2 regions of the Clostridium sp. LBM24168 genome follow, and region 1 is predicted to be linked to the other one. Evidence: riboswitches for the same ligand, from Rfam matches in the RefSeq annotation. Region 1 holds a riboswitch; the other holds the start of a gene.
What was found. A riboswitch is a leader RNA that binds a small molecule or an ion and turns the genes downstream of it on or off. The one in region 1 is predicted to bind cyclic di-AMP.

Region 1 (4,867 bases):
TTTTGTAACAACACATGTTCCTGTTGCCCTGCATACTATAATAGCTTTATCAAGAAAATCCGCTGCAGAATCATTTATATCAGTTCTTGGACATATTACTTTTCTTGCTTCGAATTCCATTTTTCGTGAAGTATTTCCAGTTTTTATAATTTTACCATATACTTCTATATAATCTCCAGCATATACAGGTGAAATAAATTCCACATTTTCATAAGCTTTAAATAATCCTTCATCTCCATCATATTTTATTAAAAGCTCCGTAGCCACATCTCCAAAAAGTGCAAGTATTCTGGCTCCATCCACAAGATTTCCACCATAATGCGCATCACTGCAGCTCATTCTAAGTCTTATAACTGATTCATACAATTAAAACCCCTCCTAAATTTATATTAAAATGTTAAAAATGCAAAGAATGTATTGCTAAATTATCAATATTTCAGTACATTCATTATAATTTATTTCTATGCTTCAAACAATTAACTTTATGTATGTAATTAAAGGATACAAATATACATTGTGTACATAATTCCAGCAAAACCAATAGTGTAATTATATTTGTCATTCAAACATATAATCTATTAATGCTTTTAGGAATCAAGGTGAGTTAATTTATGAATGACGACCAGTTTTTTACATTCAATGAATACATGAAAAAAGATGAAAATCTTCTTACAGCATCAATGGAAGACTACGTGGAAATGATATATAGATTATCAGTGAACACAGGTTTTACAAGAGTCCATGAATTATCTGATTCACTAAATGTACAACCTCCCTCAGTTACCAAAATGATACAAAAATTATCCAAATTGAAAATATTGAAATATGAAAAATACGGTGTCATAATGCTTGAAAAAAAAGGAATAAAAATAGCAAGGGACCTCATAAACAGACATAACACCATATCAAATTTTCTTGCACTATTGGGTGTAAAAGATGAAATGATTCTGCCCGAAACAGAAAAAATAGAACATACTATAAATAAACAAACCGTAAAGTGCTTCAATAACTATGTGAAATTTATGAAAAGCAATCCAGATATATATTTAAAATTTAAAAATTATATAAAATCGCCGACCTGATTAATCTATGTTATAATTATAACTAGTTGATCAACAGTATAAAACTTCACATAAAATTGGAGGGTTATTATGGATAATAAATTGGATGTATTAAAGAAAAATATCAAAGATCTTGGGAGTGCTGTCGTTGCATTTTCTGGAGGAGTTGACAGTACTTTTCTCCTGAAAGTTGCCCATGATGTTCTAGGTGACAATGTAATTGCAGTAACTGCAACATCCTCCACATATCCTAAGAGGGAACTCAATGAAGCTAAAAAATATGCAAAGATTATAGGTGTAAAGCATATAATTATAGAATCAGAAGAGCTGGATATAAAAGGATATGCACAGAATCCAGTAAACAGATGCTATTATTGTAAAAAAGAACTATTTTCAAAGCTTACAAATGTGGCAAAAAAAAATGAAATGGATTATGTAATGGACGGATCTAACCTGGATGACACAGGGGATTACAGACCCGGTATGGAAGCTGCAAAAGAGCTTGGAATAGTCAGTCCTTTAAAAAAAGCCGGACTTACTAAAAATGACATTCGAAAATTCTCAAGGGATATGGGACTGCCAACCTGGAATAAGCCATCCTTTGCATGTTTGTCTTCTAGATTTCCATATGGAAACGAAATCAACAGCAAAAAATTGAAAATGGTTGAAGATGCAGAACAATTTCTTCTTGATCTTGGCTTCAGGCAAGTAAGGGTAAGACACCATGGGCAGATAGCAAGAATTGAAGTAGCACCAGAAGAGAGAAGCAAATTTTTCAGTCTGGAACTTATGGACAAAATCGGAAATAAATTTAAAGGCATTGGCTTCACTTACGTGACTCTTGACATATTAGGCTATAAAACAGGCAGCATGAATGCAGTACTTGGTTCAATGCACAGTTCATAGTTTACAATTCACAATTAAAATAATATCCGGGAATATATTCCTGGATATTATTTTATTCCATTTAATTCTGTAATTTACTATAGTACATCATTATGACAGCAATTCCAAACATTTAATATAGATATACTCCCCAGATATTTGTTAGAATATCACATATAGACAAGCCTAAATTACCAGAAATGGAATGCGGGGGATCATATTTTATCAGGGGTGAATCTTTTTTTAAGTAGGGATATCCCGTCCCGAACCCGTCAACTAACCTCGCCGGCAAAATAAGGGGGAAATACAATGAATTTTAAGAAAATAAGAATTCTTCTATTTACTGCTGCCTTTTCAGCCATATCATTTACACAAGTACATGCAGCAAGCTATAAAGTTAAATCAGGTGACTCCCTGTTCAAAATAAGTATATTGTTTAAAAACAGTGTAGATTCCATAATAAAGAACAATAATCTGAAGTCCACCGTTATATATCCAAATCAGATATTAAATGTAGATTCCAGGACTTATACTGTACAAGCTTCCGACAGCCTCTATCTAATAGCTAAAAAATACAATATATCTGTGGATACATTGAAGGCAGCCAACAACAATGTAAATAATTATATTTATCCTGGACAGGTATTGAATATACCTTCAGGACATATTTTTATTGGTAGTACAAGTCAATCGAATGAATCCAAGCCTCTGGTTCCATATACCACAAGCGACCTTGACCTTTTGGCAAGACTGGTCAATGCTGAAGCACAAAGCGAACCTTATACAGCCAAGATAGGTGTAGCTGCCGTGGTTTTAAACAGAATAAAAAGCCCGGAATTTCCATCTACAATAAAAGATATAATATATGAAAAGTCCTATGGATATTATCAGTTTACTCCTGTAGAAAATGGTTGGATAAATAAAACACCTTCAGAGGATTCCAAAAAAGCCGCATATGATGCACTTCATGGTTCGGATCCAACAAAAGGTGCCATATATTATTTTGACGACAGTACCACAAACAAATGGCTGTGGTCAAGGAAAATAGCCTTGAGATCAGGTAAAATGGTATTTACCTATTAATAATTTGACTCTATAAATATCTTTCAGCTAATTTGTTAAAGCTGTCAAGGGATTTCTCTATCTTGTCATAGGATATACAATAAGCCAGTCTAAAATAACCAGGACATTTGAAAGATGAACCTGGAACTATCAGCAGATTGAATTTCTTAGCCTCTTTTGCAAATTCCACATCATCCGGAATAAGTGCTTTAGGGAAAAGATAAAAGGCACCTTCTGGCCTGATACATGAAAATCCTATTTTCACAAGATGATTGTACAGGAGATCCCTGTTTTTCTTATATATGTCTATATCAACTTTTGAATCAATGCATTTCCCTATTACTCTCTGAAACAATGATGGAGCATTTACAAATCCCAAAATTCTATTTGCCACATTGAGAGCAGACATTGTATCCTCAAAATCATCCATTTCACTGCTGCAGACTACATACCCTATTCTTTCTCCAGGCAGTGAAAGAGATTTGCTGTAGGAATATCCTACAAAGGAATTTCTATAGTAGTTCAATATGTATGGTACCTTTACACCATCATAAGCAATTTCCCTGTATGGTTCATCTGAAATTAAATATATGCTGCTATCCAATTCCTCTTGTTTTTTATTTAAGATATACGCCATATCTTTTATAAGTTTTTCCGAATAAATAATCCCGGTTGGATTATTGGGAGAATTTATTATTACAGCCTTTGTATTATTATTTATTTTATTTTCCAGTACATTCAAATCAGGCTCGAAGGTTTCGGAATTTGAAGGAACAATTACAAGTTTTCCATCAAAATTATCTACATAATTTTCATATTCTCCAAAAAAAGGCGAAAAAACAATAACTTCATCTCCAGGATTAATGATTGTCTTTAAAATTATGTTTAATCCTCCTGCCGCTCCACAGGTCATTATAAGATTGCTCTGAGTCAATTTCAATTTGTACTTTCTATTTAGGTTTTCAGCAATAATGCTTCTGACATCCTCGTAGCCGGAATTGCTCATATATCCATGAACAAGATTCGGGGATTCATCTTCAAGTATTTCAACTACTGAATTTTTTATGTCCTCTGGTGGTTTGACATTTGGATTACCCAGGCTGAAATCAAAAACATTTTCCTCTCCATAAATAGATGCCAACCTTTTTCCCTCTTCGAACATAGCCCTTACTATAGAGCTCCTTGATACATATTTCTTCATTTTTTCAGATATCATATTTTTTCACTCTCCATTATTGATTTATGACCTTCTATCCAGTCTACAAACTGAACTGCTGTCCTCGGGGAACGTCCGTTATACCACATCTCCCATTTGACAGCCTCCCTGTGAAGGGTTTCCCTGTCTATATTCAATTTTCTCTTCTTTACGATTCCATCTACAATTTCAAGATATTTTTTCTTATCAGGGGATACAAACACTATATTTATACCAAATCTGTCTGCCAGAGATAGCTTTTCCTGCCTACTGTCTCCTGAATGTATTTCTTCCTCGTTGTTTCGATCCTGGGATCCAAGTCTGTCACTAAAATACTCCTTTACAAGATGTCTTCTATTTGAGGTTGCATATATCAATATATTCTTTGATCTGCGTTCCAGTCCACCTTCAAGTACGGATTTAAGAGCAGTGTAACTCTCTTCATTGTCACCGAATACAAGATCATCTATAAATATAATAAATTTCTGAGGTTTATTTCTCAATTTCCTTATTATATCCGGAAAATCCGTAAGATAGGCCTTGGGAAGTTCTATCATTCGCAGTCCTAGACTATAGTATTTATTCAGTATTGCCTTTACTGTAGAAGATTTCCCGGTACCTCTATCGCCATGAAGCAATACGTTGTTTGCCGGAAATCCATTTA
Region 2 (4,867 bases), 720 kb from region 1:
AAAATTTTTCTATAGTCTTTTTTCTATCTTCTACTTTTTCTCCCCTTTCCACTATGAAAGGTTTATACCCAAATTTAGACAGTATAAGACCTGCAAACATTCCTCCAGGTCCCATTCCAACTATAACAGGTCTATTAGTTAATTTTTTTGTTCCAAATTTTACATTATATTGCTTGTTTTCATTGAATACTACATTCTTGTCATGAATTTTATTCATCAGTTTTTTCTCATTTTGGGTTTGAACCTCTACAATATAATTAAATTTTATCTTGTTTTTCCTTCTAGCATCTACAGACTCTCTTAGTATTCTAAATTTTTCTATACTTGTTTCATCTATATTCAATTTTTTAGCAGCTTCATTTTTTAAAATTTTTAGATCTTCATCAAGATTTATGGTCAAGTTATTTATTTTAATTGGCATTTTCAACCTCCGCTGTTTTTTTGCTTATAACAACCTTCACATTTTGTGGGTTTTTGGATATCAAGGATACTCCCTCTGGAAGAGTGACATTTAAAGGAACATCCCTTTCTCCATAAGACATAGAAGACAAATCTACAAAGCAGTGTATAGCATTTTCATCTAGATTATTTAAAATATTATCACTGCCCGAAACTACAATTGAAGAATTGCTATTATCAAGTTTTGCTGTATAATTATTACTTAAATTCTCTACGTTTATTTTTAGACTAAAGCTTTTTTCCGAAATCTTATTTGAATCCTTGCTTTTTGATACTTCCACTTTCAGAATTACATAACCATTGCTGTTTATAAGATTAACTCCATTAGGTACAATTAATTTCATATCCACACTACCACTATTGGAAATTTTGTCCAGATTCAACGGTTCCGTATCCAAAGTACCTATACTGGAAATAATATCATAATTACCAGATATATCTACTTTGTCAGGATAAGACACTATGGAGCTAAGTATCAAATTATCCTGAACTTTACCAACAGTCTTAATTTCTACAGGTACACTTTTAACATTTCCAACAGGTATATTTATATTTACATATTTAGGATTTATATTAACATTTTTCACAATAGCTCCAGATAGATCCTCAGCCTCAAGAGTAACTTTGACATTTACACTTTTGGTAATACTTCCTATGTTATATCTTGCAACTACATTACTTAAATTATAGACTACACTTGATGGTCCTGATACCACAGCTTTTTTTACATTTAATACGGGTTTCACCGCATGAAGTCCATTTTTAGTTTCACCATCTATAATAAGCTTTATGGGAAAAGTCTTCTTTACAATACTATCCAATTCCATTGCCACCCATAAATTGCCATTATTTACTATGCTTATGTTGTCAGGACTCTTTTTAATCTTTACAGGTATATTATTTTCTCCTTTTTTCATCACATAAGAACTTAAATCACATTCTAGTTTAAAATCTTGAGGTTTTATTGAAAATACATCAGAAGCATTTCCTTTTATATCAAGAGATACTTCATAGTTTTTATCCTCTATTTGTACAAGATTTGATTGAGAAAGTGCAGTTTTATTGACTATTTTTACAGGAACAACAATTTTTCTTTGTCTTATAGGATTTTCAACATTAAATATGTAAAGCCATAGAACAAACGATGTAATAACACAACAGATCTTTATAAAGATTTGGTTCTGTGAAATTTTTGTTTCCATTTATTCACCTTCCCCCTAAATCCCGATTGCTTTTCAGATCTGTTTTTCATTATGCGGATCAATAAATTTCGCAATCTATCTTTTGTATAATCCCTTGTAATTCTCCCATGCACTGCAAGTGAAATAATTCCAGTTTCTTCAGATACGATAATTACTAAAGCATCTGATTTCTCGGATATTCCAATTCCTGCTCTATGTCTGGTACCTAATTTCTTATTTAAATTTTCGTTATCAGTAAGTGGCAGAAAACATCCAGCAGCAGCTATTCTATCATTTTTCACAACAGTAGCTCCATCATGAAGTGGAGTATTAACTACAAATATATTCTCCAGCAGTGCAGAAGATAATATAGCATCAAGCCTCGTTCCTGTCTTTATTATATCTTCAAGTCCTGTAATCTGCTCTATTATAATTAACGCTCCAGTTTTGCTCCTTGATAAATTTTCCACCGCATTTACAATTTCAGTTATAATTTTTATCATAGCTTCTTCATCGTCAAAAATATGTTTATCTGTAAAAGCAGTTCTTCCTAGGTGTTCAAGTGCACTCCTGATTTCCGGCTGAAATATAATAACAACTGAAAGAACACCTATTGTTAACGTTTTTGTAAGTATCCAGTTTAACATTGTCAAATTAAACAGACTGCTTATTGGTATTAAGAATATTAAAAGTACTATACCTTTTATAAGTTGCTCTGCCCTAGTTTCCTTCATAAGCATATACGCTTTATATAAAATATAGGATACTACAAGTATATCCATTATGGATGACAAACTTATATATTTTATTGAATTTACAAGCATTTGCAGCAATTCCAAGCATCCCACCATCCTTATAAAATATCTATTTACAATTATACACTATTTAATATTAATTATATCTGAGGTAAAAAGTATTTTATAAAATTTTAATAAATCCGTATTTTTTTTTATAAAACGGATACAATATCATTAGCCTAAGTTTAACAAAAAAACACGGGGAAACCAAAAAAAACACTTGGGGTGAATCGTATTTTACGTAGGTTATGCCTTTACCGAACCCGTCAGCTAACCCCGCAGGTAATAAGGAGAGGATTTTATTTGAAAAAATTTTTTTGTTTTGTATGTTTATTATTGATGCTCTTTACTCCATTGGAAAAAATATCAGCAATTTCTATAAGCAAAAAAGATATTAACCTTTTCAATGAAGAGGAAGAGATAGTTCAGGTATTTAACTACTCAAATCAAAAATTATATATAACTCAAAAAGACGTAGATCTAATGGCAAAAGTTGTATATGCTGAAAGTAACTGTGAACCTTTTGAAGGCCAGGTTGCTGTAGCTTCTGTTATACTAAACAGATTGAAATACCCAAAATTTCCAAAAACTGTAGAAGAAGTAATAAAACAAAAAGGTGCTTTTTCTTGTGTTAGAAATGGAAATATAAACGTAGTTCCAAATCAAAATAACTACAATGCAGTATCAAAGGCACTAAAAGGGGCTGACCCAACAAACAAGGCAGTATTTTTTTACAATCCAAAAATAGCTACATCAACATGGATGAAAGATATAGGCAAAAGAAACGTTAAATATATAGGGCATCATGTCTTTTTTGCAGCAGATTAAATACATCCGATGATAAATATAAAGGGGCTGTCGCACTAAAAAAAATTAGTGCGACAGTTTTTTACGTAAAAAATAAATCTCCCACTCGGAAGAGTGAAAGATTTATGGTAAAATTAATATATGACTAAATACATTAATTTACATAAAAATTATACTTCAAATCGTGGAAATTATCAATTAAAACTTCCATTAAATATTGATTACATGATACCAGATAATGATTCGGTGCATTTGCTAAGTCAGTTTGTAGAGGAGATGGATTTAACAGATTTGTATTCGACTTACTCCCGTATGAGGGAGAATCAGGCAACACCGCGTCAGATGCTGAAGATTGTACTTTACTCATATATGAATCATAATTATTCATCAAGAGAAATGGAGAAATCATGCAAAAGAGACGTGAACTTTATGTATCTCTTAGAAGGTTCACAAGTACCGGATCATTCTACATTTGCTAGATTCCGCAGCCTTCATTTCGCTCCATGTTCAGAAACAATCATGGCCGAAATGACAAACTTCCTTTATGAGATTGGAGAAATATCAGGTGATGCTGTATTTATTGACGGTACAAAGATAGAAGCTTGTGCAAACAAATATACTTTTATCTGGAAAAGATCAGTTTCAAAAAATTTAGCCAGACTGCTTTCTAAATTAGCTGATTTTGTGGCTGAATGTGAAGAACTGTACGGACTAAAGCTTGTATATCAAAATAAGGTAAAAATAAAGCACGTAAAAAAGTTACGCAAGAAACTTTACGCCTTGAAGCATAAAGAAAATATACAGTTTGTACATGGATCTGGCAAAAGGAAAAATCCAATTCAACGTTCTATTGAAAAGCTTGAGGGATATCTTAATAAGCTGAAAGAGTATACACAGAAAATCCATACCTGCGGCAAGCGTAACAGCTACTCGAAGACGGATAAGGATGCAACTTTTATGAGGATGAAAGAAGATGCCATGAAAAACGGTCAGCTAAAACCTGCATACAATGTTCAGCATGGAGTAGATTCTGAATATATAGTATGGCTTACTGCAGGCAACCAGAGCACGGATACAAAAACGTTGATTCCATTCATAAAAAGCATGGAGAACCTCCTGTATTTTAAGTATTTTAAAATTACTGCTGATGCAGGTTATGAGAGTGAAGAAAATTATGTTTATGTTAAAGCGAACGGACAGTTATCATATATAAAACCAGCAAACTATGAAATATCCAAAACGCGTAAATATAAAAATGATATAAGCCGGATAGATAATATAGATTATAACAAATCTGGCGACTATTATACCTGTAAAAATAATAAGAAGCTAACAGTAAACAGGGTACTAAAAAGGAAAAGCAGGACTGGTTATATAAGTGAGAAAACAATCTATACATGTGAGGATTGCAATAACTGCCAGCATAAAAGTAAATGTATAAAAGGACATAACAGCAAAATACCATTGGAAGAAAGGGTCAAAAATCTTGAAACTTCAAAGCTGTTCAACATGCTCCGCAAAGAGAATCTTGAAAGAATTGTAAGTGAAGAAGGCTGCGAGCTAAGAATGAATCGAAGTATCCAAGCCGAAGGCTCCTTTGCAGAGATAAAACAGGATATGGGA

Region 2: linked by a shared signal. The riboswitch ahead of ACSVC9_RS13400 (cell wall hydrolase) and the one ahead of ACSVC9_RS09785 (cell wall hydrolase) in region 1 are both predicted to bind cyclic di-AMP.

Annotation. Positions count from the first base shown of each region.
Region 1 covers NZ_CP196861.1:1,982,193-1,987,059, forward strand. The annotation lists gene kal (3-aminobutyryl-CoA ammonia lyase) at 1-339, opposite strand, end outside; gene ACSVC9_RS09775 (metal-dependent transcriptional regulator) at 612-1,082, shown strand; gene larE (ATP-dependent sacrificial sulfur transferase LarE) at 1,152-1,967, shown strand; cyclic di-AMP (ydaO/yuaA leader) riboswitch at 2,120-2,252, shown strand; gene ACSVC9_RS09785 (cell wall hydrolase) at 2,256-3,029, shown strand; gene ACSVC9_RS09790 (pyridoxal phosphate-dependent aminotransferase) at 3,040-4,224, opposite strand; gene ACSVC9_RS09795 (ATP-binding protein) at 4,221-4,867, opposite strand, start outside.
Region 2 covers NZ_CP196861.1:2,707,169-2,712,035, forward strand. The annotation lists gene ACSVC9_RS13385 (NAD(P)/FAD-dependent oxidoreductase) at 1-421, opposite strand, end outside; gene ACSVC9_RS13390 (CdaR family protein) at 411-1,661, opposite strand; gene cdaA (diadenylate cyclase CdaA) at 1,625-2,479, opposite strand; cyclic di-AMP (ydaO/yuaA leader) riboswitch at 2,604-2,737, shown strand; gene ACSVC9_RS13400 (cell wall hydrolase) at 2,741-3,265, shown strand; gene ACSVC9_RS13405 (IS1182 family transposase) at 3,386-4,867, shown strand, end outside.